DNA from 4 places in the Rahnella sp. RFA10(1/100) genome. Region 2 is predicted to be linked to each of the others. Evidence: predicted binding sites of a transcription regulator. Region 2 holds the regulator's gene; each other region holds the start of a gene.
The links. Region 2 encodes PhoB, which activates phosphate uptake and scavenging genes when phosphate is short. Its sites were predicted from a motif close to CTGTCATAAAACTGNCNNAT; they were not measured.
Positions count from the first base shown of each region.

Region 1: ugpB (sn-glycerol-3-phosphate ABC transporter substrate-binding protein UgpB) is a predicted target of PhoB. The motif match lies at 3,091-3,110, and genes of this name have one in related genera.
Region 3: glpT (glycerol-3-phosphate transporter) is a predicted target of PhoB. The motif match lies at 1,742-1,761, and genes of this name have one in related genera.
Region 4: opgB (phosphatidylglycerol--membrane-oligosaccharide glycerophosphotransferase) is a predicted target of PhoB. The motif match lies at 2,854-2,873, and genes of this name have one in related genera.

Region 1 is NZ_SEWR01000010.1:38,348-46,222, reverse strand. Features, by position in the region: gene livF (high-affinity branched-chain amino acid ABC transporter ATP-binding protein LivF) at 1-462, shown strand, start outside; gene ETV65_RS21925 (PLP-dependent aminotransferase family protein) at 594-1,781, shown strand; gene ETV65_RS21920 (hypothetical protein) at 1,841-2,920, opposite strand; gene ugpB (sn-glycerol-3-phosphate ABC transporter substrate-binding protein UgpB) at 3,226-4,539, shown strand; gene ugpA (sn-glycerol-3-phosphate ABC transporter permease UgpA) at 4,680-5,567, shown strand; gene ugpE (sn-glycerol-3-phosphate ABC transporter permease UgpE) at 5,564-6,409, shown strand; gene ETV65_RS21900 (sn-glycerol-3-phosphate import ATP-binding protein UgpC) at 6,416-7,489, shown strand; gene ugpQ (glycerophosphodiester phosphodiesterase) at 7,486-7,875, shown strand, end outside.
Region 2 is NZ_SEWR01000003.1:96,670-104,544, forward strand. Features, by position in the region: gene ETV65_RS10835 (helix-turn-helix domain-containing protein) at 1-189, shown strand, start outside; gene phoR (phosphate regulon sensor histidine kinase PhoR) at 223-1,542, opposite strand; gene phoB (phosphate response regulator transcription factor PhoB) at 1,565-2,254, opposite strand; gene sbcD (exonuclease subunit SbcD) at 2,482-3,720, shown strand; gene sbcC (exonuclease subunit SbcC) at 3,717-6,965, shown strand; gene ETV65_RS10860 (ABC transporter substrate-binding protein) at 7,204-7,875, shown strand, end outside.
Region 3 is NZ_SEWR01000010.1:60,604-68,478, forward strand. Features, by position in the region: gene tusA (sulfurtransferase TusA) at 1-64, opposite strand, end outside; gene ETV65_RS22005 (7-cyano-7-deazaguanine/7-aminomethyl-7-deazaguanine transporter) at 292-963, shown strand; gene ETV65_RS22010 (DcrB family lipoprotein) at 1,089-1,655, shown strand; gene glpT (glycerol-3-phosphate transporter) at 1,891-3,243, shown strand; partial or broken gene ETV65_RS22025 (glycosidase) at 3,440-3,694, shown strand; gene yigL (sugar/pyridoxal phosphate phosphatase YigL) at 3,831-4,640, opposite strand; gene pldB (lysophospholipase L2) at 4,689-5,681, opposite strand; gene rhtB (homoserine/homoserine lactone efflux protein) at 5,803-6,423, shown strand; gene rhtC (threonine export protein RhtC) at 6,487-7,104, opposite strand; gene recQ (ATP-dependent DNA helicase RecQ) at 7,142-7,875, opposite strand, start outside.
Region 4 is NZ_SEWR01000001.1:913,654-921,528, reverse strand. Features, by position in the region: gene livM (high-affinity branched-chain amino acid ABC transporter permease LivM) at 1-988, shown strand, start outside; gene ETV65_RS04040 (ATP-binding cassette domain-containing protein) at 985-1,878, shown strand; gene ETV65_RS04035 (ABC transporter ATP-binding protein) at 1,875-2,591, shown strand; gene opgB (phosphatidylglycerol--membrane-oligosaccharide glycerophosphotransferase) at 3,101-5,407, shown strand; gene ETV65_RS04025 (SDR family oxidoreductase) at 5,610-6,341, opposite strand; gene ETV65_RS04020 (helix-turn-helix domain-containing protein) at 6,441-6,821, shown strand; gene ETV65_RS04015 (LysR family transcriptional regulator) at 6,988-7,854, opposite strand.

The DNA.
Region 1 (7,875 bases), on a different contig from region 2:
GTGCCGGAAGGTCGCCGCGTATTCTCCCGTATGACGGTGGAAGAAAACCTGGCGATGGGCGGTTTCTTTGCCACACGCGATCAGTATCAGGAGCGGCTGGAGCGTGTGTTTACGTTGTTCCCGCGCCTGAAAGAGCGTCGTGTGCAGCGTTCAGGCACCATGTCCGGCGGTGAGCAACAGATGCTGGCGATTGGCCGTGCGCTGATGAGTCAGCCACGCTTGCTGTTGCTCGATGAACCGTCGCTGGGGCTGGCACCTATCATCATCCAGCAGATTTTCGACACTATCCAGCAGTTGCGCGAAGAAGGCATGACCATCTTCCTGGTTGAGCAAAACGCCAATCAGGCGCTGAAACTGGCCGATCGCGGCTATGTGCTGGAAAACGGTCATGTGGTGCTGGAAGACACCGGTGCGGCATTGCTGGCGAACGAAGCAGTGCGTGCGGCTTATCTCGGTGCATAAACTGGCTTCGGATTTTAAAAAACTGTGTTAAATCTGACAAACCGCACGGCAAGCGCTTTGCGGTTTTTATTTTGTCTATAAATTAACATCTCTTACATTCGTATAACTTTGCATACCATCAGGAACATGTCATGAACACAGAAGGTTTACTCGCCGCCCGTATGGTCAGGCTTAAAAGTTCGGCCATCCGGGAATTGCTGAAACACAGCAAGATGGAAGGCGTTATTTCGCTGGCGGGTGGTATTCCTTCTTCGGCGCTTTTTGATTTCGACGGTCTGCGTGAGGCGACGCAACTGGCCATCACTGAACAGCCGGAGCATGCTTTTCAGTATGGGCTGACTGAAGGCAGTTATACGCTGCGTGAGCGTATTGCTGAGCTTTGTCAGGAACGCGGTGTGGTGGCCAGTCCGGATGATATTGTGGTCACTGCCGGCTCCCAGCAGGCGCTGGATCTGGTGATGCGCGCCGTGGTAAACCCGGATGACGTTTTCGTGGTCGAGCGCCCGACCTATCTGGCAGCCTTACAGACGCTGGAACTGGCGGAGGCCAGACTGTTATCCGTCGGTTCTGACGGCGATGGCATGATTGTTGATGAGCTGGCACAACTGCTGAAGACGCAGAAAATCAAAGGTGTATATCTTGTCCCGACATTCGGTAACCCGAGCGGCGTGACCCTGAGTCGTGCCCGTCGCGAACAGCTGGTAAAACTGGCGGCACAGCACGAATTTCTGATTGTGGAAGATGACCCTTACGGCGAACTGCGTTTCACTGAAGAACGCCAGCCGACGCTTTTCGAGCTGTCGAAGACGCTGTACGGTAACGCGGATAACATCATCTACACTTCGACATTTTCTAAAATCCTGGCACCGGGCCTGCGTCTGGGCTGGGTCATTATGCCCGACTGGCTACTGCACAAAGTTGCCATCATCAAGCAGGCGGCGGATCTGCATGCCAGCGCGCTGTCGCAGACAATTGCCGAATATTATCTCGGCCTGGGCCGTCTGCCGAAGCAGATCGAAACCATCCGTACGGCCTATAAAAAGAAATGTCAGGTTATGGCCGAACTGCTGGAACGCGAACTGGGAGACGTGCTGACGTTTGAATATCCGAAAGGCGGCATGTTCCTGTGGGCACGCTTCCGCGAACCGCGTAATTGTGCTGACTGGATGAAAAAGACGCTGGCGCAGGGTGTGGTATTTGTACCGGGCGAATTCTTCTATGCCGATAACCCGGATCACTCGACGTTCCGTTTGTCGTTTGCTACCGCGACTGAAGAGCAAATGCATGAGGCGGTTGCCCGCCTCAAACGCGCATTGTAATTTTCCTTCGCTTGTCTGTCAGCAGGTACCTTTTTGTGCCCGGTACCTGTCGGCAGGCATTACATGTCGGATGGATAAACTTTACACGGTTTTATATTTTTCGTTCCCTTTTTCCCGCCATTTAACAGCACTTCTTCCGCGTCAAAAAATTCCTGAATATGATCGCTAATGACCGGACAGGCAGCAACACCCTGGAGCAGGGCGCCATGCTGCTTTAGCCAGAATAAAATGCGCACAAAACTGGCCGCGTTCGGGCGGTAATGGCCGCTTTTACACGTAATCCCGACCAAAATTCCATTATTTACCGCTATTTCACCGGCAGCCTGTACCGGCGCGCCGCTCAGGAAGCTCGAGTGGTGGAAAATATCCACCCTATGATCGTTAGCGTAAAGGCTATTATTGGGCGCCATCACAAATATGGCCCATCCCTCGCCAGCAGTATTGGTGCTCATATTACCTGTGTGAAACCGTTCACCGCGTGAATTATAAATGATGCCATTGTTGATATAAATTTTTTTATCTTCACGCTGTGCGCTGTCTAAATAAGTGACGCCCATTTGCAGTCTGCGTAGTAATTCTTCTCCCTTTTTATTATCAAACATATCCGGAATATAAAATTCACGCAGCCAGTCCAAAAAACTCAATGGGCTTGAGGACGTCTTCCAGATTGATAACGGGTCTTTACTATAAGCAATGGCCCTTGCTAAAGGAAAATGGCCGGGTATTAATGCTTCCTGCCAGTAATCTTGATGTAAACGGTGATGTGTTTTGCCCGTTATTCCCACCACAAAAGGTTTTACTGCCGCCCTGACTTTCGCCCAACCCCGAAGTCCGTGGCCTGAGCTATCGCCGGTCACGAGTTGAAGAGTGAGGGCCTTAGCGCGTTTAAGAGCCTGATCATGAAGTATCATGACCGCCGCAGCGCGATGGTTTGCAGGCTTACGGTGATAATATTTCTGACAGGCATCACAAATCATTAGCAGCAGATTGGCTTCTAAATCGGGCGTTTCTAACGTAATGATTTTGTAATGTTGTAAGAGCGTATCAATATGAGCCAGATAAACATTGGCCCTTCTGTGAAACAATCCCAGATTGGATTGCTTTTTAAATTCCTCTATCGTCCATATTTTATCTGGCATATGTTCTTATCTTCCATTTTTCTTAATTTCACCTTGTATTTGTATGTTATTTAAGGGGTTGTAAATGAGGTGGGTGGTAGATTTTTCTGAGTGCATGATAATTTTAGTGGCTGTTCAAGTCGAATTCATTATGAATTAAGCAATGCCCTACAAAGCTTTATTTAACATCGCTGTCATATTACTGTCATTGATTTTATGTTTTTCTGTCATTTTTCCATGTCATGTTAGCTCCCGAATAAAAACGTTTCTTAATATCCATTATTTCTCTGCACTTGTTCTACACCAGCAGAATTCAGGAGACAGGCATGTTCATCAACCTCAAAAAAACGGTCATTGGCACCGCGCTGGCGCTGGCTTTCAGCGCCAATGCTTTTGCTGTGACAGAAATTCCTTTCTGGCACTCTATGGATGGCGAGTTAGGCAAAGAAGTGAACTCGCTGGCCGACCGTTTTAACCAGACGCACCCTGATGTCAAAATTGTGCCTGTCTATAAAGGCAAATACGACGAAAGCCTGGCGGCTGGGATTGCAGCGTACCGAACCGGTAATGCGCCTGCGATTCTGCAGGTTTACGAAGTGGGCACCGCGACCATGATGGCCAGCAAAGCCATCAAACCGGTTTACGAAGTGTTCAGTGATGCAGGGATTAAAGAAGACGTTTCCCAGTTTGTGCCGACTGTTTCGGGTTATTACTCCGATTCCAAAGGCCGCCTGCTGTCCCAGCCTTTCAACAGCTCCACGCCGGTGCTGTATTACAACAAAGACGCTTTTAAGAAAGCCGGTCTTAATCCGGATCAGCCGCCAAAAACCTGGCAGGATATGGCGGTGTACACCGAGAAATTACGTGAAGCTGGCATGAAATGTGGCTACGCCAGTGGCTGGCAGGGTTGGATCCAAATCGAGAACTTCAGCGCCTGGCATGGTCTGCCGATCGCTACCAAAAATAATGGCTTCGATGGCACGGATGCTGTTTTGGAATTCAACAAACCAGAGCAAATCAAACATATTCAGATGCTGGAAGACATGAACAAAAAAGGTGATTTCACCTATTTTGGTCGTAAGGATGAATCCACCGCCAAGTTCTATAACGGCGATTGCGCAATGACCACCGCCTCTTCCGGTTCCCTGGCTGACATCCGTCAGTATTCTAAATTCAGCTATGGCGTAGGCATGATGCCTTACGACGCAGACATCAAAGGCGCCCCACAAAACGCCATCATCGGTGGTGCAAGCCTGTGGGTAATGAACGGCAAAGACAAAAATACCTACAAAGGCGTTGCCGAATTCCTGCAATTCCTGACCACACCTGAAATTGCTGCCGAATGGCATCAGAAAACCGGTTATCTGCCGGTGACCACCGCCGCGTATGAACTGACCAAAAAAGAGGGCTTCTACGACAAGAACCCGGGTTCTGACGTTGCTACCCGCCAGATGCTGAACAAGCCGCCATTGCCGTTCACCAAGGGTCTGCGTCTGGGCAACATGCCTCAGATCCGCACCATCGTGGATGAAGAACTGGAAAGCGTATGGAGTGGTAAGAAAACTGCCAAAGAAGCATTAGATACTGCGGTACAGCGCGGGAATTTGTTACTCCGTCGCTTCGAAGCTTCTACTAAGTAATCCAGTTTTGCTCCCTCCCCAGCGAAGGGGAGGGTTGGTGGGGTATTAAAGACAGCTTAGTCGTTTGCAAAACCCTCTCCCAACCTCCCCTTCGCAGGGGGAGGAGCTAAACCCGCCATCGCATCAACGAGTACACCATCATGAGTTCACACCGTCCCGGTTTTGGTTGCAGCTGGCTGCCCTACGCGCTGGTATTGCCACAGCTGCTGATCACCGCGATATTTTTCCTGTGGCCTGCAGGTCAGGCGCTGTGGTATTCGGTTCAGACGCTGGATCCGTTCGGCTTATCCAGTACGTTTGCCGGTCTGACTAACTTCATACAGCTGTTTCAGGACCCGTACTATCTCGATTCGTTTTATACCACGTTGAAATTCAGCTTTATGGTGGCGTTTATCGGGCTGGCCGTTTCGCTGTTTTTCGCGGCGCTGGTCGATCACGTTGTACGCGGCAGCCGGATTTATCAGACGCTGATGATCCTGCCATACGCCGTTGCGCCTGCCGTGGCCGCCGTATTGTGGATGTTCCTGTTCAGCCCCGGCCTCGGTCTGATCACCCATTTCTTAGGCTCGATGGGCTATAACTGGAACCACGCGCAAAACAGCGGTCAGGCGATGTTTCTGGTGGTGCTGGCATCGGTCTGGAAGCAAATCAGTTACAACTTCCTGTTCTTCCTGGCGGCATTGCAGTCGATCCCCAAATCTCTGGTGGAGGCGGCGGCTATCGATGGTGCGGGTCCGGTTCGCCGGTTCTTCCATCTGGTGTTGCCGCTGATTTCGCCGGTCAGTTTCTTCCTGCTGGTGGTCAATCTGGTCTACGCCTTCTTTGATACCTTCCCGGTGATTGATGCCGCGACGGCCGGTGGCCCGGTACAGGCGACAACTACCCTGATTTACAAAGTGTATCGCGAAGGTTTCTCCGGTCTGGACTTGTCCAGTTCTGCCGCGCAGTCCGTGATTCTGATGTTGCTGGTTTGCGGCCTGACGTTCATTCAGTTCCGCTTTGTCGAGCGTAAGGTGCGTTACCAATGATTGAAAACCGCAGAGGGCTGGATATTTTCAGCCACATCATGCTGCTGCTCGGCGTGCTGGTGATCCTCTTTCCGCTGTATGTCGCGTTTGTGGCGGCATCTCTGGATAACAAACAAATTTTTGACGTGCCGATGACGCTGATCCCAGGCACGCATTTATGGGAAAACATCAGCATCATCTGGACGCAGGGCGCGGGCAACAGCAGTCCGGCATTCGGGCGGATGCTGTTCAACAGCTTCATCATGGCGATGGTGATCACCATCGGTAAGATTTCGGTATCCATGTTGTCGGCCTACGCGATTGTCTATTTTCGTTTTCCGCTGCGTAATCTGTTCTTCTGGCTGATTTTTATGACGCTGATGTTGCCGGTGGAAGTGCGTATTTTCCCGACCGTGCAGGTGATCGCCAATCTGCATATGCTCGACAGCTACACCGGACTGACGTTGCCGATGATGGCGTCTGCGACCGCGACCTTCCTGTTCCGTCAGTTCTTTATGACCTTGCCGGATGAGCTGCTGGAAGCGGCGCGTATCGACGGTGCTGGCGCGATGCGCTTCTTCTGGGACATCGTTTTGCCGCTGTCAAAAACCAACCTTGCAGCGCTGTTCGTCATCACCTTCATCTATGGCTGGAACCAGTATTTATGGCCGATCCTGATCACCAATGATGCCTCGATGGGCACGGCGGTGGCGGGAATTAAAAGCATGATTTCTTCCGGCGACGGCTCGACCCAATGGAATCAGGTGATGGCGGCCATGATCCTGACCTTATTGCCACCGCTGGCGGTGGTGCTCCTGATGCAGCGCTGGTTTGTGCGCGGCCTGGTAGACAGTGAGAAGTAAACTGAAATGGCAAATTTGAAATTACAGGCAGTGACCAAATCCTACGACGGCAAAAACCAGATTATCCAGAGCATTGACCTGGACGTCGCTGACGGCGAATTCATCGTGATGGTCGGCCCTTCCGGCTGCGGAAAATCCACCCTGCTGCGTATGGTGGCCGGGCTGGAGCGCACCACCTCCGGTGATATTTATATCAACGACCAACGCGTCACCGAACTGGAACCGAAAGACCGCGGCATCGCGATGGTATTTCAGAACTACGCGCTGTATCCGCACATGACCGTGTTCGACAACATGGCATATGGCCTGAAAATTCGTGGCTTCGGCAAGGCGCAGATCCTCGACCGCGTCGAAGAGGCGGCGCGTATCCTGGAACTCGGCCCGCTGCTCAAACGCAAACCGCGTGAGCTTTCCGGTGGCCAGCGTCAGCGTGTGGCGATGGGCCGCGCTATCGTGCGTGAACCGGCGGTATTCCTGTTCGACGAACCGCTGTCCAACCTTGATGCCAAACTGCGGGTGCAGATGCGCCTCGAACTGCAACAGCTTCACCGCCGTCTGCGCACCACCAGTTTGTATGTCACGCACGATCAGGTCGAAGCCATGACGCTGGCTGAGCGTGTGATCGTGATGAACAAAGGCATTGCCGAACAAATCGGTACACCCTCCGAAGTTTACCGCCGACCGGCAAGTCTGTTTGTCGCCAGTTTTATCGGTTCGCCAGCCATGAATTTATTACCGGGCCAGCTGACTACGGATGGATTATCGCTGGTAATGGAAGGCGGATTTGAATTGCCGCTGCCGGTTCCGCGCCCTGAATGGGGCGGCCGTGAACTGACGGTGGGCATCCGTCCTGAACATATTCATCTGACTGATGATACTCAGCAGGGGATCCCGATGGTGCTGAATACGCTGGAACTGCTGGGCGCGGATAATCTGGCGCACGGCAAGCTGGCGGGCAGCGGCGTTGTTGTCCGTTTGTCGCATGAAGTGTTCCCGACAGCCGGATCGCTGTTGCGCTTGGATTTCCCGGCGAAAGCGTTACACTTTTTCGATACTCACAGCGGATTACGGATGGAATGAACATGAAAGCCTGGCCCTATCCACGTATTGTGGCACACCGCGGTGGTGGCGCACTGGCGCCGGAAAATACGCTGGCAGCCATCGACACAGGCGCAAAATACGGTCACACCATGATCGAATTTGACGCCAAACTGGCGCAGGGTGGAGAGATCTTCCTGCTGCATGACGATACGCTGCAACGTACCAGCAACGGCTGGGGTGTTGCGGGGGATTTGCCGTGGGAAAAACTGGCCCAGCTTGATGCGGGTGACTGGTACAGCGCCACATTTAAAGGCGAGAAATTGCCGCTGCTGGCGCAGGTAGCCGAACGCTGCGCATACCATCACATGATGGTAAATATCGAGATCAAACCGACCACCGGAACTGATGAGAAAACCGGCACTGAC
Region 2 (7,875 bases):
GAAAGTTCAGCTGAACATATTCGTGCGTTGCGTGAGAAAGAAAAAATCAGTCAGGGTGTGCTGGCCAGACTCATCAATATGTCGGCTAACAGTATTCAAAAATGGGAACGCAACGAAACGAAACCAACGGGTGCCGCCCTGCTTTTACTGCTATTAATCGAAGAAAAAGGGTTACAGATCATTTGCTAAAAGAAGCCACAGCTTATTGCTGTGGCTTGATTTTTATCCCTTTACATCGCTTTGGCTGGCCTGTTCCGGAGGAACAATCAACTTCGGTGCCAGCGTAAACATAAAGCGCGTACCGACCCCCACTTCACTCATGACTTCAAGTTTGGTGTGGTGATGGCTGAGCGCATGTTTGACGATCGCCAGCCCGAGTCCGCTGCCGCCGGTCTGCCGCGAGCGGGCCTTATCGACCCGGTAAAAACGTTCGGTCAGGCGCGGGAGGTGCTGCGGCGCAATGCCCGGTCCGTTATCACTGATCTGGAATTGCGCACCATGCGGCGTTTGCTGCCAGCTGACTTCAATCCGCGTCCCGGCAGGCGTGTGGTTGACGGCGTTATACACCAGATTCGATACCGCACTGCGCAACTGATCTTCATTACCAAAGACGTTCAGTTTGTCATTAATGCGAAACACCACCTCATGCCGGCCGTTGCTTAACGTTTGCACCTCACGTTCGAGCATACCGAGCATCACCGGAATATCGACTTTCTCATGCAAATCAATATTCGCTGAAGCTTCGATTTTCGACAGCGTCAGCAACTGCTTCACCAGCCCGTCCATTCGCCGCGTCTGTTCCTGCATGGTATCCAGTGCTTTGGTGCGGAAAGGTTCTTCCAGTTTGGCGTCTTCCATCATTTCCAGATATCCCTGCAATACGGTCAGCGGGGTTCTCAGCTCATGACTGACGTTAGCAAAGAAGTTACGCCGTGCACCTTCAAGCTGACGCATCTGTGTGACATCGCGTGCCACCATCAGCAGTTGCCCTTCTGAATAAGGCATAACGCGAAACTCGACGTAATGCTCATTATTGAGTTGCAGATTCAGCGCCCGGCTGAAATCGCGGGTCTGGATCCACAGCCGGAATTCCGGATAACGCAGCAGGTTGAAGATATGTTGCCCGTTATCTTCCGGCCAGCGGAAACCGAGCAGATCCTGCGCCAGCCCGTTACACCAGAAAATATTGCCTTCTTCCGTGGTCAGCACCACGGCATCGGGCAGCGATTCAGCACCGCTGCGAAAACGTTTGATCAACTGACCTAATTCGCGACGCCGACGCCGGTTGCGCATCTGCATCTGGTTAAGCCCGTAGAACAGCGGCTCCCAGCTCCAGCGGCCGTTCGGCGGCGTAATACTGCGGTCAAGCCACAGCCAGTGAGAGAGTTTGAGCTGGTTGTAATAATTCCAGCCCAGTGCCGCAACCAGCGACACAAACAGGAGCCAGCCGAAATGACCGACGAAAATACCGAGAATTAACGCTGGCAGACAAAAGAGAAAAAATTCGCCGGCCAATCGTTTCCATGACAAACGTTCTAGCACACAGATTCTCCGCTGTGAGGACTCAATAACGCGTTGAAAAACGGTATCCGGTACCACGAACAGTCTGGATCATTCTGTCATGTCCGCTGGTTTCCAACGCCTTACGCAAACGACGAATATGCACGTCTACGGTGCGATCTTCCACATAAACGTTAGTGCCCCAGACGTTATTGAGCAACTGTTCCCGGCTATAAACACGTTCAGAATGCGTCATAAAGAAGTGTAATAACTTAAATTCTGTCGGCCCCATATCAAGCGCCTGTTCGTTGGCCATCACCCGGTGAGACGAGGGATCCAGGCTTAAACCCTGCATGTCGATCACTTCTTCCACCGCCATTGGCGAGATGCGACGCATCACCGCTTTAATGCGGGCAACCAGCTCTTTCGGGGAAAACGGTTTGGTGATGTAATCATCGGCACCGACTTCGAGGCCACGCACCCGATCTTCTTCTTCACCGCGTGCGGTCAACATCATCACCGGAATTTCGCGGGTCAGCGCCTCACGTTTAAGATGCTTAATAAACTGAATACCGGAACCGCCAGGTAACATCCAGTCGAGCAGGATAAGTTCAGGGTAAGGTTCAACAAGCTGCCCAATCGCCGAATCAAAATCCTCAGCTTCTACGGCCTGATAGCCATTTTGTTCCAGTACAAAACACACCATTTCACGGATTGGAGCTTCGTCTTCAACCACCAATATACGTCTAGCCATCGTAGGTCCTGCCAATAGGTTAGCGATCTTTTATTTGATTGCGGGCGCCATTATGCGTCAGTTTTGTGACAGATTTATGAACGAAAAGAATGGTTCATTACAGTCAAATATGACAGATAATTAGCGGCCATCTTGCTGAAATTGGACTGATTTATCGGGGACATCTCCCCCCGCCGACGTTTATACTTTGCCCCATTGTCGTCATCCAGGGTTCATACAGGAGTCTCATGCGCCTGATCCACACGTCAGACTGGCATCTTGGCCAGTACTTTTTCACCAAAAGCCGTGCAGCCGAACATCAGGCATTTCTGCGCTGGCTGACCGGTCAGGTGCAGCAACATCAGGTCGACGCCGTGATTGTCGCGGGTGATATTTTCGATACCGGATCACCGCCCAGTTATGCCCGCGAATTGTATAACCGCTTCGTGGTGGAATTACAACAAACCGGCTGTCAGCTGGTGGTACTGGCTGGCAACCACGATTCCGTCGCAACACTTAATGAATCACGCGAGCTACTTTCCTGCCTGAATACGCGGGTGATTGCCACTGTCGGCGAAAATCTGTCTGAACAGATTTTGGTGCTCAGTCAGCGTGACGGAAAACCGGGCGCGGTACTGTGTGCCATCCCGTTTTTACGCCCGCGTGATCTGCTGGCCAGTCAGGCCGGTCAGTCCGGCAGCGACAAACAACTGGCATTGCAGGAAGCCATCGCCGCACATTATGACGCGCTCTGGCAGGCCGCGCAGGCCAGGCGTGATGAACTTGGCATACCGCTGCCCGTTATTGCAACCGGCCATCTGACCACCGTTGGCGTCAGTACTTCTGATTCCGTGCGTGACATCTATATAGGCACACTTGACGCCTTCCCCGCGCAGGCGTTCCCGCCGGTTGATTATGTGGCGCTTGGCCATATTCACCGCGCACAGTGCGTCGCAAAAACTCACCACATCCGTTACAGCGGTTCGCCAATTGCCCTGAGCTTTGACGAACTGAGCAAAGCCAAAAGTGTGTATCTGCTCGATTTCGACGGGGCAACGCTCAGTGCCATCGACACGCTGGAAATTCCTGTTTTCCAGCCCATGCAGATACTCAAAGGCTCGCTGGCGGAAATTGAAAAGCAACTGGCGCAGTTCGAAGGCGGCGATGCACAAAAACCCGTCTGGCTTGATATCGAAGTCGCCACGCAGGATTATCTCAGCGATATTCAGCGGCGTATTCAGGCGCTGACTGCGGATTTGCCGGTGGAAGTTGTCCTGTTGCGCCGCAGCAAAGAACAGCGCATCAGCAGCATTGAGCAGCAGGAAAAAGAGACCCTCAGTGAACTGAGCGTCAGCGACGTCTTTGAACGGCGGCTGGCGCTGGAGCCGGACCCTGATGCCCCCCGTCAGGCGCGGATGCGCACTCTTTTTGCTCAGGTTGTTGAGCAGGTCACGCACGGTCAGAATGCAGAGGACAGCGCACAATGAAAATTCTCAGCCTGCGTTTAAAAAACCTGAACTCGCTGGAAGGCGAATGGAAAATTGATTTCACTGCCGAGCCGTTCGCCAGCAACGGATTATTCGCGATCACCGGCCCGACCGGTGCAGGGAAAACCACCCTGCTTGATGCCATTTGTCTGGCGCTTTATCATCAGACGCCACGTCTGAACATCACACCAAGCCAGAACGAACTGATGACCCGCCACACCGCCGAATCGCTGGCTGAGGTGGAGTTTGAAGTTAAAGGCGTAGCTTACCGCGCATTCTGGAGCCAGCGTCGTGCTAAAAATTCGCCGGATGGCAACTTGCAGGCACCGAAAGTCGAGCTGGCGTTACTGGCCGGCGGCAAAATTCTGGCCGATAAAGTGCGCGACAAACTCGACGCCATCGCCACACTGACCGGGCTGGATTTCGGCCGTTTCACCAAATCCATGATGCTGTCTCAGGGGCAGTTCGCCGCGTTTCTGAATGCTGATGCCAACGACCGCGCCGAATTGCTGGAAGAACTGACCGGCACCGAAATTTACGGACGGCTGTCTCAGCGCGTCTTTGAGCAACATAAAGAAGCGCGCATCGTACTCGACGGTCTGCATCAGCGCATGTCCGGCATCGAACTGCTCAGCGAAGAACAACGCCAGACGCTGGAGGCACAGCATGCTGAACTGAACGCACAGGAAAACAGCCTCAGCCAACAGGCGCAGCAACGCCTGCGGGATCTGAACTGGCTGCAACAATGGCAACAGGTGCAGCAAAAACTTCAGCAATCTCAGCTGCAGCTGGCTGCCGCTGAGCAGGAAAATCTGGCCGCCGCGCCGCAGTTACAACAGCTGGCACGCAGTGAACCGGCGGAAAAACTGCGTCCGTTACTCAATGACCGTCAGCGTTGTCAGGAAGAGTCACAACGCCTTCAGCAGCATCTGACGCAACTGATACAGCAACAGGAACAGCAGATCGCGCAGATGGCGCCGCTGAACCAGGCAGCAGAACAGGCGCAAACTGCACGTCAGAAGCAGGCCGAAGAACAGCGCCGGATGCAAACGCTGATCGAAGAAAAAATCCTGCCGCTGGACGGTGAAATCGCTCAGTGGCACAAATCACTGGCAGAAACACAGCGGGCGGTCAGTGAATCGCAGAAACAGGCCGCTGACCAGAACACAACACTGCGGCAAATAACGGCAGAACGACAAAAACTGGATGAAGAAAACCGCCAGCATCAAACCCGGCAGACCGCACTGACCGAAGCCCTTAACGCCGCACAGCAGCGTCAGGCAGCTCTGGAAAAACAGCATCCGCTGGCAGCCTTACAGAAACGGCAAACAGAACTGATGCAACTCCGGCCGGTGCGACAACAGCTTTTTTCGCTCGCGCAACTTTTCCCGCAGCTTAACCAGCGCGTGCAGCAACAAAACCAAGATTTTGCGCAGTATCAGGTACAACTGGCTGAGGAAGAGCAGCGCCTGGATAAGATCCGCCTGCAATGTCAGACACAACTTGAACATCTCAACGACGTAAAAACGCTGCATAAACAGGAAATGCTGATCGTCAGCCTCGAAGCTGAACGCGCGAATTTGCAAAGCGGTAAAGCCTGCCCGTTGTGCGGCTCGACCTCGCATCCGGCGGTTGAACACTATCAGGAGATCAAACCTTCTGAAACCGCACAGCGCGTCGAGAAAATGCAGCTTGAATTCGATGCGGTAAAAGCCAGCGGTATCGAACTGGCGGCGAAGATCAAAAGCCTGAAAGAACAGCAAAGACGTCTGCAGATCCAGATGGAGCAGGATCAGCAGCAACTGAATGCGCAGACGGCAAACTGGCAACAGCTCAGCATGCCGCTGAATCTGACGTTTACCCTGCATGACAGCACTGACATCTCGCAATGGCTGACCGCCCGCGACGAAGAAGAGCAGCAGTCTCAGGCGCTGACCGGCCAGCACGAACAGCTGGCACGGGCACTTCAACAGGCGAAAGATGCCCTGACTGACGCCCTGAATCTCCAACAGAAAGTACAACAGCAAAGTGCATTGCTGACCGAACGCATTACGCGGCTGGTAGAAATAGAGGCGAAATCTCAGCAAGACCTTGTCCGGTTGCAAAAACAACAGGCCGAAGGTGAAAAAGCGCTTTCTGAGCTTCATGCCCGGCGCCTCGAACTGTTCGGCGAGCGCCAGGTGGCTCAGGTTCGCGAACACTTACATCAGCAACAGCAGGCGGCAGAAAAAGCGTTCAGTGATGCCCAGACCGCGCTGCATAAGGCGCAGGAACAACGCGACCAGCTTGCCGGTCAGCTGGCCAGTGCGCAAAAGCAACAATTACAGACCAGCGCACAACTGACGCAAACGGAACAGGTGTGGCAACAGGCGCTGAGCACCAGCGGGTTTGCCGATGAAGCCGCGGTGAAAGAAGCGCTGCTTGACGACGTGCTGCGCCAACAGCTGCAGCAACGCAAAGAACATCTGCAACAACAACTGGCACAGGCACAGGCATTACTGACTGACGCCAGAGATATGCTGGAAAAGCATCGTCTTGTCCGCCCTGCTCATCTGAGTGAATCTGACGGTGATCTTAATGCCCTGACCGTGCAGCAGACGGAACTGGCTCAACAACTGAAAGCGTTACAACAACGTCTGGGCGAAGTGAAGAACCAACTGGAAAGCGACAAGCAGCGCCACAGCGGACAACAGGCGCTGATTGCTCAGATAGCGCAGGCACAGCTGACCTGTGATGACTGGGGTTATCTCAATCAGATGATTGGGTCCAGTGACGGGGCGAAATTCCGTAAATTCGCGCAGGGACTGACCCTCGATCATCTGGTTTATCTGGCGAACCGCCAGCTGGAAAAACTGCACGGGCGCTATCTGTTACAGCGCAAAACCAGCGATGCGCTGGAGTTGCAGGTGGTCGATACCTGGCAGGCCGATGCGCTACGTGACACCCGCACATTATCCGGCGGCGAAAGCTTCCTAGTCAGCCTGGCGCTGGCGCTGGCGCTCTCCGATCTGGTCAGCGACAAAACCCGCATCGACTCTCTGTTCCTTGATGAAGGTTTCGGCACGCTTGACGCCGACACGCTGGATACGGCACTGGATGCCCTCGACAGCCTTAACGCCTCGGGTAAAACCATCGGCGTGATCAGCCATGTCGAAGCAATGAAAGATCGCATTCCGGTACAAATCAAAGTCACCAAAGTGAATGGTCTGGGTATCAGCCGTTTAAGCAGTGAATTTAAAGTCTGACCGCGATCTTTTGCGGGGCATGTCGCTAAAAATATTGCTAGCGATATGCCCTGCCGTGGATCCTGATTGTGAGCAGGCGCCCAAAAATCGCACCAGCGCAGTGCGTATCCCTTTGTCAACCTGCTGAATTTAGGCCGCTTCCCGCCCGTTAACAAACTGGCATGCCCTGTGCTTAACGTTATGTATACAAGTTGCAGTACAAGTTGCAATGTATCCATAACCGCTAAGGGAACCGCCCATGAAAAACATCAAACCAGAATGCCGTCCGGTCGATAAAAAACGCCGCCAGCTGATGCAATGGCTTGCCATTACCGGTGGCGTTTCAACCCTGGGTGGCATGATCCCGACGTCGGTTTTTGCAGCCGGCGACGATGAAATCCGTATTGGCTACTGGCCGATTGTCGGCGGTTTACCCTTGTACGTGGCACTTGAACAGGGCTTTTTTAAAGAGGCCGGGCTGAATGTGAAAGGGGTGAAATTCGCCAGCGCACAACAAATTGTTGAAGGGATGATCACCGGCAGGATCCACGGCTGCGCAAATGGTACCGCAACCGGCGCGCTGGGACTGGGGGCCATTACCTCACCGGGTCTGTTTAAAATTATCTGTTCTAATCCGTCAAACCACACGCTGGTGTTAGATGAGTTTCTGGTACCACTGAACAGCCCGGCCAAGGCTATCAGTGATCTGAAAGGCAAGAAAATTGCCTGCGGCCCGGGGATCCAGAACGTCACTATGGCGAAAATTATTCTGGAGAAAAATGGCTTCACTAACCCGTCGGTGATCGAACTGCCGGTGGGGCAACACGCACCTGCCCTGGCCGCCGGGCAAATTGACGGTGTATACACGCTCGAACCGACCGGCACCGTGGGGCGGATGAAAAATCTTTCCCGCACCCTGGAAACCGGCGTG
Region 3 (7,875 bases), on a different contig from region 2:
GTTCCGGACAGCGCAAACCCAGCGCATCAAGCTGATGGTCGGGATTGATAAAGGGATCGGTCATTTCGTTTCTCTACACTTCTTTGGGCGCAGCAAAGCCTCATAGTTTAACCCGCTGGATTTCACACGCAACATACAGGGCTCATTGCGCTAAAATTAACCGCCGGCCCTGTTGCGCAAACGGTGCGCAAACAGTTACTATGCGCGCCGCAAACAGCTAACGCCCCTGCGGTTTCAAGAATGCAGGGTATTTGGGTTCCCTCACCCCAATCAACTAAAAAGGTCACATATATGTACTCCTTTACTGCTCAGCAGCGGTTCTCCGCGCTGATATGGCTTTCGCTATTCCACATTGCCATCATCACCTCAAGTAACTATCTGGTTCAGCTGCCCGTTTCCATCTTTGGTTTTCATACCACCTGGGGCGCGTTCACTTTTCCGTTTATTTTTCTGGCCACCGATCTGACTGTCCGCATCTTTGGTGCACCGCTGGCACGACGGATTATTCTGTCCGTGATGGTGCCCGCACTGGCCATTTCCTATGTCATCTCAGCGTTATTCTTTGAAGCGCAATGGCAGGGCATGGGAGCACTCAACAGCCTGAATATCATGGTTGCCCGTATCGCCACCGCCAGTTTTATGGCGTATGTGCTGGGGCAAATTCTCGATGTTCACGTGTTTAACCGCCTGCGCAAGCACCGCCGCTGGTGGATAGCGCCGGTCGCCTCAATGTTCCTCGGCAATATCAGCGACACGCTGTCCTTCTTCTTCATCGCCTTCTACAAAAGCAGCGATGCCTTTATGGCTCAGCACTGGGTAGAAATCGCGATGGTGGATTACACGTTCAAAGTCCTGATCTGTCTGGTGTTCTTCCTGCCGATATACGGCATGCTGCTTAACATGCTGCTTAAACGTTTGTCAGCAAAGGGAAACACTCCGCATTCTGCCGTCAGCGCGCATTAAACCCGGTCGCCGGTAAGACACAAATCGCGCCATAATCTGACTTGCATTTGTGGCCTGAATAGGTTGCCATAAAGGCTGTTAAGTCAACATGTAAGCCTGGTGAACAGGCCACTTAAGGAAGCCCGATGCGTAATATCGCGAAAATGATGGGAATGGCAGTACTGATCGCCGGTCTGGCTGCGTGTGACGGTAAGTCGACCGATGCACCGGCCACAGATAAAGGTGCACCGGCGGCCGCAGCGACGGCGGCGACCACACCAGTCAGCCTGCTGGATGGCAAAGTCACCTTCTCCCTGCCGCAGGGGATGAGCGATCAGAGTGGTAAGCTGGGCACTCAGGCCAATAATATGCACGTGTATGCAGACAGTACCGGCCAGAAAGCAGTGATCGTCATTTTGGGAGATAACACCCCCGAATCACTGGACGTTCTGGCGGGTCGTTTACAGGATCAGCAAAAAGCGCGTGATACCAATCTGCAGGTCGTCACTAATAAATCTATTCAGGTGAACGGCCAGACGTTGCAGCAATACGACAGCGTGATCACTTCTGCCGGTCAGAAAGCCTATTCGTCTATCGTTTTGGGCAAGGTCGACAGCCATTTGCTGACCCTGCAAATTACCCTGCCTGCGGATAATCAGCAGCAGGCACAAACCGATGCAGAAGCCATTATCAGTACCCTGAAAATTCAATAAATTCAGGGGTGATGGAAATATCAGGCGGGGCTCAGGCTCCGCCTTTTTTGCTTTGTGCTGTTACCCAATCTCACAACCCCGCCCGACTGCAATAAAAATGTAACATTTCCGTCATAAATCACAGTCCGTTTGTGCGCGAATAACTAACATGATGTTCGTTATAGAACACATTGGCCCAGCCATTTCCCCATGGCTCATGATGAGTCGGACCTGATTTATGCCATCGGAGGCATGTATGCTCAGTATCTTCAAACCCGCGCCCCACAAAGCTCCTGTTGATGAGACTCACGTCGATCCGCTGTACCGCCGCCTCCGCTGGCAAATATTTATGGGGATTTTCTTCGGTTATGCGGCCTACTATCTGGTGCGCAAAAACTTCGCACTGGCGATGCCTTATCTGATTGATCAGGGCTTCTCACGGGGTGACCTTGGTTTTGCGTTGTCCGGGATTTCCATCGCCTACGGCATCTCAAAATTCATCATGGGTTCGGTGTCGGATCGTTCGAATCCGCGCGTCTTTCTGCCTGCTGGCCTGATCCTGGCCGCCGCAGTGATGTTATTCATGGGCTTCGTGCCGTGGGCAACGTCAAGCATCGCCATCATGTTTGTCTTGCTGTTTCTGTGCGGATGGTTCCAGGGAATGGGCTGGCCACCGTGCGGACGTACTATGGTGCACTGGTGGTCACAGAAAGAACGCGGTGGCGTGGTATCGGTATGGAACTGCGCACATAACGTCGGCGGCGGCATTCCTCCGCTGCTGTTTCTGCTGGGTATGGCGTGGTTTAACGACTGGCATGCGGCGCTGTATATGCCTGCTTTCGGCGCCATCTTGCTGGCGGTATTTGCCTTCATGACCATGCGCGATACGCCGCAGTCCTGCGGTCTGCCGCCGATTGAAGAATACAAAAACGATTACCCGCCGGACTATGTAAAAGAATCTGCTGAGCAGGAACTGACGGCGAAGCAGATTTTCATGCAATACGTTTTGCCGAATAAATTGCTGTGGTACATCGCGCTGGCCAATGTCTTTGTCTATTTGCTGCGTTACGGCATTCTGGACTGGTCGCCGACGTATCTGAAGGAAGTGAAGCACTTCGCGCTAGATAAATCTTCCTGGACGTATTTCCTTTATGAATACGCAGGCATTCCCGGCACCCTGTTGTGCGGCTGGATGTCGGACAAAGTCTTCAAAAGTAATCGAGGCGCAACCGGCGTGTTCTTTATGGTGCTGGTCACCCTCGCGACCGTGGTGTACTGGCTCAATCCGGTCGGCAATCCGGGCATTGATATGGCCTGTATGATCACCATAGGCTTCCTGATTTACGGGCCGGTAATGCTGATTGGTTTACATGCGCTGGAACTGGCACCGAAGAAAGCAGCCGGCACGGCCGCCGGCTTTACCGGACTGTTTGGATATCTTGGCGGCTCGGTCGCGGCCAGCGCCATTGTGGGTTATACCGTGGATTACTTTGGCTGGGACGGTGGCTTTATCGTGATGATTGCCGGTTGCGTACTGGCCGTTATTCTGCTGCTACTGACCATGCTCAGTGAAAACAAACATAAGGCGCAGCTGGCAAAAAGTACCTGACGTTGGGTTTATCTTCGTCGAAAGGCACCGAAAGGTGCCTTTTTTACGCGCCATCCGGGAGAATCCGCTTGCCCGTTACATCAAACAATAAAATGCTGGTGGCATTAAACCCGAACCTGAGTGGCGTATTTTTAGCAAAGGAGAGCTGTTTCGATGACTTCATTTTCAGGATATGTTCGCCAAAGCGCGCATAGACCAGCGTTATTGCCTCGGCGCGATGCTGCTCGACCTGAATAATCCGTTCAACATCCTCGCCAAGTCTTCAGTACCGCTGTTACAGCCGGAAGCGATTTATGAAAAAGAGGGATTTTTTGGCAACGTGGTGTTCACCTGCGGCGCCTTGCTGGAACAGGAGATGCTGAAAATTTATTATGGGGCAGCCGATGAGTGCATTGCGCTGGCAACAATGCCGCTCAATGCTTTGTGGGGGCATCTCGGCCTGCCAGCGTGAGTGTGGCAGAAATTCACGGCAACGGCGGATAAAAACAGCCTCGACACCGGCACGTTAGGCTTCAGCGACATCGGTAATAAAGCAGCAGATGCAGATCCCAAAGCAGAGTGGAAACCCTGCTTTGGTTTACCGCAGATTAACGCTCTTCGGACAAATACATCTTACGCAGGTAATGCGGCACGGCGTCATCAGCATTGGAACCGATGATCTCAGCATCCGGCATCGCCGCCTTCAGGCGCGGCAATGATCCGCTCATCAGACACCCTTTACCGGCCATGGTCAGCATTTCCAGGTCATTCAGTCCGTCACCAAAAGCGATGCAATCTTTCAGGGAATAGCCCATCAGTTTGGAGACATATTCCAGCGCATGGCCTTTTGATACGCCGCCTGCCATCACTTCCAGACACACCGGCAGTGAGAAACTGACGTTCACACGGTCGCCCCATCGCGCATTGATAGCTTCTTCCAGCGGCAGCAGTTTTTCGTGATCTTCACAGGTGAAATACACTTTGCAGATGCCATCGGTTTCCAGCAAACCCGGTTCATACAGTTTGTATTTAAAAACGGATTCACGGAAGAAATCATCCTGATCGGCACGGTCACGGTTCATGTACCAGTCGTCATTGCGGTAAACGTTGGTCAGAATATCCGGATTATTGTGCATGATACCGAACAAATCTCTGGCGATGTCTTCATCCAGATTGTGCGAGAAAATCAGTTCGCCATCGGTGTTATGCACACGCGCACCGTTGGAGGTGATCATGTACGCACTGATTTCCAGATTGTCGCGCATCTGCGCCACATCGATATGGTGACGCCCGGTGGCGAACACGAAATGCACGCCGCGCCGGGTCAGCAGTTTCAGCGTCTCTTTGGCGAACGGGGTCAGGGTATGATCAGGTGATAGCAGTGTGCCATCTAAATCGGAAGCAACAACATGGTACATAGCGTTAGGTTCTAACCTCTGATGGAGTTGTGCGCGGCGAACCGCGGATTAATGCTGTCGCGCAAAAAAGCGCATGATAGCGTCCAGCGCCTGTGCCCTCAGGTCGTCCCGTTCAAACAGGATCTCATGGCGCGCGCCTTCGATGACCAGCGGTTTTTCCCCTTCACAGGGGTGCCCCGCAACAGCCATGGCCTGACAAAAAGCAAGATGGGACCGGTTATCCACGACACGGTCTTCGCTCGCCTGCAATAACAAAACAGGAGTGGTGATTTTTTCGGCTTCTTTCAGGATATGCATCCCCGCCTCAATCCCTTCACGCACCCAGTGATAAGTTGGCCCGCCGACCTGCAACTCAGGGTAATCGGCATAAAAACGCAGATTACGGCGATAACGTTCGCGGCTGTGGGTCAGACGGTTGACCACAAAGGGTAACGGTCGCCAGTGGCCGGTACCGAGCGCATAACCGTCACGGCGCAGCGGGCGATTCTCCGCCCAGTTGAGGATCCGGCGTGAAATCCAGCCCGGCATCGGCAAATAAATGCCCGTCATCGGCGCGAGTAGTGCCGCTGCATCAAACCTGCCCGGATTTTTCGCCAGAAACAGCGCCAGAATTGCCCCTCCCATGGAGTGTGCCAGCGCGAACTTTTTCGCGTACTGACGTGGGGCAATCTCCAGTTGATAAAAGCTTTCGAAATCCCCGACATAATCGTCAAAGTGATTAACGTGCCCGCAGTGTGGATCATCGAGCATACGCCCGGAACGCCCCTGGCCACGATGATCAACAATCATGACATCATAACCACAATGGAATAAATCGTAGGCCACTTCAGGATATTTTACGTAGCTTTCTATACGCCCGGGTGACACCACGATGACTTTATCATGCTCCGGGGAACAGAACCGGACGTAGCGGATCGGAACGTCGTCAATGCCGCAAAACTCGGCTTCTTCGCGTGTACGCCAGAAATCCAGCAAAGGTCCGGTCGCAAAGGCGGAAAACTCCTTCTCTCGGGTTAACCACTTGGCAAAATTCACAGGCATTCATTGATCCAAAGTCGTCAGGCAGGAAGGAGGAAAGTGTTATTTGTGAGTTATAGCGCAATTATAAACAATGGCGTATTGTGCCATAAAACAACCTAAAACGTATTCAGGGAGTCTCGCAATGACACTGGACTGGTGGTTAACCTACCTGCTCACCACTTCTATTTTAAGTTTATCCCCCGGTTCCGGTGCCATTAACACGATGAGTACAGGCATCAGCCACGGCTATCGCGGGGCGGTGGCGTCAATCGCCGGGTTACAACTCGGTTTATCCATCCACATCGTGCTGGTCGGTATCGGGCTGGGTGCTCTGATTTCCTCATCGCTGATGGCCTTTGAAATTCTCAAATGGCTGGGTGCAGCGTACTTAATCTGGCTGGGTATTTGCCAGTGGCGCTCTGCCGGGGCGATTGATCTGAACGCGCTCGCCAGCAGTATGCCGCGCCGTCGTTTATTCAAACGCGCTATTCTGGTGAACCTGACCAATCCTAAAAGCATTGTGTTTCTGGCCGCGTTGTTCCCGCAGTTTATCATTGCGCACCAACCTCAGGCTGCACAATACGTGGTACTGGGCGTGACCACGGTCGTTGTCGACATCATTGTGATGATCGGTTACGCCACGCTGGCCACCCGCATCGCCGGTTGGGTGAAAGCCCCGAAACAAATGCAGTTGCTGAACCGTATTTTCGGCTCACTGTTTATGCTGGTGGGTGTGTTGCTGGCGAGTGCCAGAAAGGTTTAACACCGCAGAATGCAAAAAGGGTCCGGCATCAACCGGACCCTTTTTATGTGCAAAATGCGCTAATTAACGATTCATGATAAGCGCAACACCAAAACCTGCAAATACCACGCCCGCCACGCCATCAATCCATTTCGCTAAACGCTGGTATCCGCGACGCATTTTCGGCAGGGCAAAAACCAGCGCCACGAGCGAAAACCAGGCCAGGGTTTCCACTACGATCAGCAGAAATATGCCCAGACGCTCGCCACCGCTGACACTGTCGCCAACGAACATGGAGAATACGCTGCCGAAGTAAATCACGGCTTTAGGGTTCGAAAGATTGGTCAGTAACCCGCGCATAAAAGTACGACCACGGGCAGGCAATGCCACCGGTGTTTCATCGCCATTCTGCTTTTTAGCCCGTGCTGATTTCAGCAACTGCCAGCCCATCCAGCACAGATACAATCCGCCGCCGACGGTAATAATCTGATGCAGCCAGGCCATTTTTTGCAGAATCAGATGCAACCCCATCAGCGCAACGGCTGCCCACACCAGTACCCCCAGTGTAATACCAATCACACCCATCATGGCTTCTTTACGCGACCGGCTGGCAGCCGTTTGTGAGACAAAGAAGAAGTCCGGCCCCGGACTCATCAGCGCGATCAGATGAACCATCGCAACCGTCAGAAATAGCATCAGCATGATTAACTCTCTGTGTTATGTGTAGGAAACAGAATTCTTATTCGTCGCCGTTATCGATGTGATCACGGATCATCGCCATAAAGGGCCGGCCGAATTTCTCCAGCTTACGCTGACCGACACCGGTGATGTCCAGCAAATCGCTGGCGCTGACCGGCAGATGTTCAGCCATTTCCAGCAACGTGGTGTCGTTAAATACCACGTACGGCGGTACATTGTTGTCATCTGCCAGTGACTTACGCAGTTTGCGTAATTTGGCAAACAGCTTGCGATCGTAATTTCCGCCATAGGTTTTCTGGCTGGCATTGCTTTTAATTTTGAGCGTTTGAATACGCGGCACCGCCAGTTGCAACGGGATTTCACCACGCAAAACCGGACGCGCCGATTCCGTCAGTTGTAAGGCCGAGTGCATGGCGATATTTTGCGTAATCAGTCCAAGATGAATGAGCTGGCGCACCACGCTGGTCCAGTGCTCGGTGCTGTGTTCTTTGCCGATGCCGTACACGCTCAGTTTTTCGTGGCCGTATTCACGGATACGCTGGTTGTTCGAACCGCGCAGCACTTCGACGACATAACCTAAGCCAAAACGTTGCCCGACGCGCGCAACGACTGACAGCGCCTTTTGCGCATCCAGCAAACCGTCGTAGCGTTTTGGCGGGTCAAGACACACATCGCAGTTACCGCAGGCATTCTGTTTACCTTCGCCAAAATAGTTAAGCAGTACCAGACGGCGGCAGGTTTGAGCTTCGGCAAAGGCGTTCATGGCATTCAGCT
Region 4 (7,875 bases), on a different contig from region 2:
GATTATTCCACTGCTCCTCGTGCTGGCGATTTTCTTTCCGTTCGTCGCCACCAAATATATTCTGACGGTTGCCATTCTGGGGCTGATTTATGTCCTGCTCGGCCTGGGACTGAATATCGTGGTCGGTCTGGCTGGTTTGCTCGACTTAGGGTACGTGGCGTTTTACGCCATTGGTGCATACGGACTGGCGCTGGGATATCAGTACCTCGGGCTGGGGTTCTGGTCGATGCTGCCGCTGGCGGCGGTGATGGCCGCACTGGCAGGCGCTTTGCTGGGTTTCCCGGTGCTGCGTATGCACGGGGATTACCTGGCGATCGTGACGTTAGGTTTCGGTGAAATTATCCGGCTGGTGCTGACCAACTGGTTATCTTTCACCGGTGGCCCTAACGGGATATCTGCCCCTCCACCCACTTTTTTCGGTCTGGAATTTGGCCGGCGGGCGAAGGAAGGCGGCGTGCCGTTCCACGAGTTTTTTCATCTGACTTATAACCCGAACATGAAATTTATCTTCATCTATGCCGTGCTGGTTCTGGTGGTGTTGCTGGTGTTGTTTATCAAACACCGGCTGACCCGCATGCCGATTGGCCGGGCGTGGGAAGCGTTGCGTGAGGATGAAATTGCCTGCCGTGCGATGGGGCTCAATCATGTGCTGGTCAAACTGTCTGCCTTTACGCTCGGCGCGTCCACTGCCGGTATTGCGGGGGTGTTTTTCGCCACGTATCAGGGTTTCGTTAACCCGACGTCTTTCACCTTTTTCGAATCTGCCCTGATCCTCGCGATTGTGGTGCTGGGCGGTATGGGTTCAACCATCGGCGTGGTACTGGCAGCATTTGTGCTGACCGTCGCGCCGGAACTGTTACGCAGCTTTGCTGAATATCGCGTATTGCTGTTTGGCGTATTAATGGTGGTGATGATGATCTGGCGGCCGCGCGGCTTAATCCGCATCAGCCGCAGCGGGTTTGCCGTGCGCAAAGGAGTCGCACCATGAGCGAAGCGTTAGCCGATGACAATATCCTCAGTGTTGAACATTTGCGTATGCATTTCGGCGGTATCAAGGCGCTGAACGATGTGAATCTTGCGGTGAGACGCGGTTCGATTACCGCGCTGATCGGCCCGAACGGGGCAGGGAAAACCACGGTATTTAATTGCGTTACCGGTTTCTATAAAGCGTCCGGCGGCAATATTTTGCTCAATACATGCCGGCGCACCACCAATGTGATCCAGGTGCTCGGACAGAAATTTCAGCCGGATGACTGGATTAAACCGGCGCAGCTGGGCAAACGTATTTTCTACAAAATGTTCGGTGGTACGCACCTGGTCAACCGCGCCGGGCTGGCGCGAACTTTTCAGAACATCCGGCTGTTTCGTGAAATGTCGGTGGTTGAAAACCTGCTGGTGGCGCAGCACATGCAGACTAACCGCAACCTGATTGCGGGCGTGCTCAATACACCCGGTTACCGCCGGGCTGAAAATCAGGCGCTTGACCGCGCATTTTACTGGCTGGAGGTGGTGGAACTGGTCGATTGCGCCAACCGGCTGGCGGGGGAGATGTCTTACGGTCAGCAGCGGCGGCTGGAAATCGCCCGTGCAATGTGTACCGCGCCGGAAATGATTTGCCTGGACGAACCGGCTGCCGGTCTGAATCCGGTGGAAACACGTACGCTGAGTAAAATTATCCGTTTCCTTCGCGATCATCACGATATTACCGTCCTGTTGATAGAACATGATATGGGCATGGTAATGGAAATTTCCGACCATATTATCGTGCTCGACCACGGCGACGTGATTGCCGAAGGCATACCGCAGGTTATTCAGAATGATGAAAAGGTCATCGCCGCGTATCTGGGTGCTGATGAAGATGACGAGGTCAGCTTATGAGCGACACGATGCTGGAATTTCGCGATGTGAATGTGTATTACGGGGCGATTCAGGCATTGCAGCAGGTGTCTCTGAAGGTGAATCAGGGAGAAACCGTGGCGCTGATCGGCGCCAATGGTGCCGGAAAATCAACGCTGCTGATGTCGATATTCGGTCAGCCACGCATACAGAGCGGGCAAATCCTGTTTCGCGGAGAAGATATCAGCCGCAAATCGACACACTTTGTGGCCTCGGCGGGAATTGCACAATCGCCGGAAGGGCGGCGCGTTTTTCCGGATATGACCGTGGAAGAAAATTTACTGATGGGCACCATTCCTGTCGGGAATCAGCATGCGGCAGAAGATCTGCAAACCATGTTTGCGTTATTCCCGCGCCTGAAGGAACGCCGTAAACAGCGGGCGATGACCATGTCCGGTGGCGAACAGCAAATGCTGGCGATTGCCCGTGCGCTGATGAGTCGTCCGAAGCTGTTACTGCTCGATGAACCGAGTCTCGGGCTGGCACCCATTGTCGTGAAACAAATTTTCCAGACCCTGCGTGAACTGGCGAAAAGTGGCATGACGATCTTTCTGGTGGAGCAAAATGCGCATCATGCGCTCAGGCTGTCTGACCGGGGTTACGTTATTGTCAACGGGCAAATTCGCCTGAGTGGGACGGGAGAAGAACTTTTGCATAATCAGGAGGTGCGCAAAGCCTACTTAGGTGGGATCTGAGCCCCGTCTCCCTGAAGTTGCAGCTGTATTGGCTGCACTCTCTTATCTGAATCACTCAATTGTGTCTGCGCATTGTGCGTTGCTCGCCGGGCTTAACGTCAGTAATTACGGGTATCTCAGCCAGTCACCTCTAATAAGGTTTATTCCGAATTTGTTAATTTTCAACCGCCCTCCACATTTCACTCACAGTATTCCGCTATCATAAGATTCTTACTGAAAAGTGACCATAAAGTTAAATTTCTGGGTTATCATGCGAAATCAGCCGTCAAAAATTTGTAAAATACCATTTTTTTAGGCGAAATCAGTGACCTGAAGCCGGGTGAAGGCGTTGACCCGTTCAGGCTCAACAGGCTATATAGCGCTATCCGTTTTTGGCATGAATTTTCCTGTCTCAGGGATGAAGTGAATGATCCAGGTCATTCGCTCGATGAGTTGAACCGTCGGCGCTGCTCGCAAAACAGCAGAAATGGGTCGTAGAGTTTATTGTTTTAATCAGACAGGGTGCTGAAATGGCTTCTGAGATAATTTCATTTGTATTATTTCTTTCTTCTATTTTTCTCTACGTCACGCGGGCGTCGTCCAGCCGTGTCTGGTTTTCACTGGTGCTGTTTTTCCTCGGGCTTTACGTCATTCTGAATGTCATCCTGATCGGCAGCAATTATTTCACCGGCGAAGGCATCACGGACGCCGTGTTATATACCGTTACCAGCAGCCTGAAAGGGGCGGGGCTCAATAAATATATCCTGCCGTTTATCGGTTTACTGGCGGGGCTGATTGCCGTATTTGCTTTGCTGGCGTGGGGGCTGAAACAGCGTCGTGCTAAAAACAGCAGTGCCGTCTACAGCGCACTGGCCGTGGTACTGGCGGTCTTTTCCGTGGGTTCCACTCAGGCATTCCAGAACATTTCCCGGCTGGTCAAAACGCAAATTTCCGGCAACGGCGCAGATTTTAATACCTATTACAAAGTGCCCGAAAAAGTCATCAAGGGCGCGAAAAAACCTAACCTGGTTTATATCTATGGCGAGAGTCTGGAACGCACTTATTTTGATGACAAGGTTTTCCCCGGCCTGACGACCGAATTAAATCGCCATAAAGCGCAGAGCACTGATTTCACTAATACCAAACAGTTGCCGGGCACGGGTTATACCATCGCCGGTATGGTGGCTTCCCAGTGCGGGATCCCGCTGTTTGCGCCGTTTGATGGCAATGCCTCCAGTGCACTGGCGACCTTCTACCCGGAAAACGTGTGTCTTGGCGACGTGCTCAAAGGTGCCGGCTATACCAACTATTTCTATCAGGGCGCAGAACTGGCTTTCGCAGGTAAAGGTACTTTCCTGAAATCCCATGGTTTCGACCATCTTTATGGCTACAACGAATTGCGTCCGACCGTGGCGGATCCGTCTTACAAAAACGACTGGGGTTGGTATGACGACACCTTGCTGGATGAAGTGTATAAAAAGTTCATCACGCTGAGTCAGGAAGGTAAGCCATTTTCACTGTTCACGCTGACCGTTGACACGCATCATCCTGATGGCTTTATTTCCCGGGGTTGTACCCGCAAGGAATATAAAGTGAACGGTAAAGCTAACCAGTCACTGAGTGCCGTGTCCTGTAGTCAGGAACTGATTGCCGCCTTTATCGATAAGATTAAAAAGTCCGGTTATTTTGATAACACCGTCATTGTGGTGTCTTCCGACCATCTGGCAATGAACAACACGGCATACAACATTCTGACTAAACAGAACCGTAAAGACCTGTTCTTCGTCCTTGACGGGCGTCATCCGGTGGGTGAGCTCAATGCGGCGAAACGCAGTACGCTGGATAATGGTGCGACCATACTGGATATGATGGGCGGCGATAACTATATCGGTCTCGGCCGCAGCGGTGTTTCTGCGACCTCGATGACCGCGCAGTTCCTGAATATTGATGACAAAGTGAATGCCTGGAAACCGGCGGTCATCAAACAATGGGGCTTCCCGAACAGCATCAAAAATTATGCGGTGAATACCAAAGACAGTACCTTTACTTTCTCCGGCATGACCATCAAAACGCCGTTTATTCTGAAGGTCACGGGAGACAAAATTGAACCGATGTTCGATGTCTATCTGTCAACGCCGTTGAAAAAACAGCTGGCCGGACTGGCGACCAGCGATAACTTTGTCTGGGTCGATAAATGCTACGAAATGGGCCGTGTGTGGGCACCGGAGTTGTCGCTCAATACCGGCCTGTGTGTTGCATCGGGCAACCTCGGGGCGAAGCCGACAATTGTGCAGGCCACCGGCGATACCTTCAAAGGTAAAGTAGACTTCGCGAAAGACACGTCGGGCAGTAACGCCATTTATCAGCAAACCCTGAATGCGTTGAACATTGACGATGCGGCCACTACCTACCAGTCGAAAGCCATTGCCTTTATGGTGCCGGGATTGCCGGAGCAGGTAAAAGCGATTACCGGTGTGTCTGCCGTTGAAAACTGGGGACGTTGGTCAGATGCCAATCTGGCACCGTCGGTGAAAATTGATTATGTCAAACCGCTGCCCGCTACTTTTGATGTGGTGATCCGCGCACGTGCTTACGGTAATAATATTGATAAGCCGGTTTCTGTCCGCGTCGGGGATCAGGAACAGTTTGTGACCTTTGGTGATACTGACGGCATCGTGAAAGTACAGTTCACCAACCCGGGGGCGGAGCAGAGTATCGTGATCACGCCGCCGGAGCCGACTGAGCCCACCGAAGGGACCAGCGGTGGCTTCCAGCCGCGTAAGCTGGGCATCGGTATGGTTTCGCTTGAAGTTCAGCCGGTGGATCCGCAGTCTTAATCTGCAGTTTGCCGCAAACATTAAAACCCGCCCCGGCGGGTTTTTTATTGGCAGCAATGACCCATGTTGAAAAGGCGATGTTGCCAGTCCCATAGCCAAACCTGCCTTTCTTCTCCAATGTGATCGGCCAAAATTAAGAACAGCTGGCTGCCCAACGAAATCCTTTTTGTGGGCAGTTTAGTGCCAGAGGCAAGCGCTACAACTAAACCTGTGTCAGCCCACCGTCCACACAGATTTCTGCTCCCGCGATATAACTGCTTTCATCGCTCGCCAGGAAGAGTACGGCGTTTGCGACTTCTTCAGGTTTGCCCATTCTTGCTAACGGTATTGCGCTGATTATCCCATTACGCAGTTCTTCGGAGGCTGCAAGCATCATTTCCGTATCGACAGGGCCAGGGGCGACCACATTAATTCGAATACCGCGGGCGGAGAGTTCATGTGTCCATGTGCGGGCAAAAGAACGAAGTGCCGCTTTACTGGCACCGTATACACCATATCCCGGCGTGCCAATCACATCGGCAATCGAACCTATCAAAACGACGCTCGCTCCCTTTTTCAACAGGGGAAGTGCTGCCTGCATAGCGAAAAGCGGTGAGCGCACATTCAGGCCGAAAATAGAATCAAAATGTGCCGGGGTGACGTCATTAATTGTCGAGTATTCTGCCATTCCGGCATTAATGACCAGCACATCTATCTGGCCGGACTCTGTCTCGATCAAATCAACGATCCGTGTCAGTTCGCTTATCTGGCTGACATCAGCACGTAGCGGTCTGGCGTTGCCCTTTATCGTGTGACCGGCGGCGTCTAACTCCTCATCCCGCCGGGATGTGAACCAGGTTGTCGCACCTTCACGGGCAAATCTCTGACTGATTGCAAGACCAATGCCTTTTGCTCCGCCCAGTATCAGGGCCACTTTGTTGTCTAATCTTCTCATCTGCTTACTCCTGTTCGAATGGAAAAGAGATGATATAATTTTTATACTTAATAACAATTACGCACTTTACGTAAACTAAGTATGCCGGAGTATATCGCTATGACACAGATCGATAGCAGTGACTTAAGAGATGTAGGAAAAACCCGTCCTGTTCTTGAGAACATCACTAACAAATGGTCGATTTTAATTCTCACGGTGCTTTGCACTAAACCATCCCGCTTTAATGAACTCCGTCGCCGGTTAGAGGGGATCACTCACAAAGCCTTGTCCGATGCGCTTAAGCGTCTCGAACGTAATGGGTTGGTATACCGCAAGGTACTTCCTACTTCGCCGGTGAGTGTGGAATACAGTCTTACCGCGTTGGCACGGACCCTACAGGAACCGTTTATTGCACTGTACGAATGGGCGCTGGAGCATGGAGCAGAAATGGAGCGGGCCCAGGAAATGTATGACGCTTCCCGGGTGAAAGAGATGAGTTAAAATAAGAGTTACTGTCGGCCGGGCAGGGGACCGACGGTAATCAGGCCTGCGTTCTGGCTGACGTCCGCTTCTTGCTGCTCATTAAAATCTCTTGCGGACGGTTTTGTGTCAGAAGCGGACATTGATGACAATCATTGTATTAATCAATTAAAAGCCTGTCAGTTCACTACCGCTGTTTATGCATCACCCTGGTCAGCATCTGGCAGAAGGCCTCGCTTGCGGGATTAAAGCGGTATTCGTTCACGCGCAACAGGCAATCTACCGACGGCAGCGGCATCATCATCTCAAACCCGGACACGTTACAAACCGCTTTATCAATGCTGTATTGATTGATTATGCCCACACCCAGGCCAGTCGTTATCGCTGCAAGCATACCCGCTACCGAGGGGCACTCCAGCATCACAGTAAACGGAATTTTTGACTGACGAAGTTTTTCCTCGGCCAGGCTACGGTAATAGCAATCCGGTCCCCACGTAATAAGCTTCAGGCACTTATCAGATTCATACCGCCACGCAGGCGTTGCGCACCAGTATAACTTTTCACTCCATAATACCTGGTCTTCCGGCGATGCCGTGCCCGTGAAATCCTGATGTAAGATGATTTCCAGACTTCCTTCAGAAAAATGCTGACGAAGGAGATGACTTTGCTCAACAACCAGCTGTATATCCACTTCAGGATGGTGGTGCGTGAAGGTTGAGATAACCCCACATATTTCGGTCATTGAGATGTGTTCCGTGACTCCAATTCGCAGCTTTCCACGGAGTGCAGAAGGAGAAAAATAGGCCACGGCATTATCGTGCTCCGTGAGTATATTTTCCGCATGGCGCAATAAAACGCTGCCTTTTTCCGTCGGAACGGTTTTACCGTCGATGCGCGTAAATAGCTGACATTGAAGATGATCTTCAAGCCGTCTGAGCTTCCAGCTTACGGCGGACTGGCTCAGATTGAGGAGTAATGCAGCCTTACTCATATTGCCCGTTTGCACCACAGTTCTGAAAACTCTGAGCGAATCAACGGAGAGTCGTTTATTCATTTTTTATGACAAAAGTTGGTT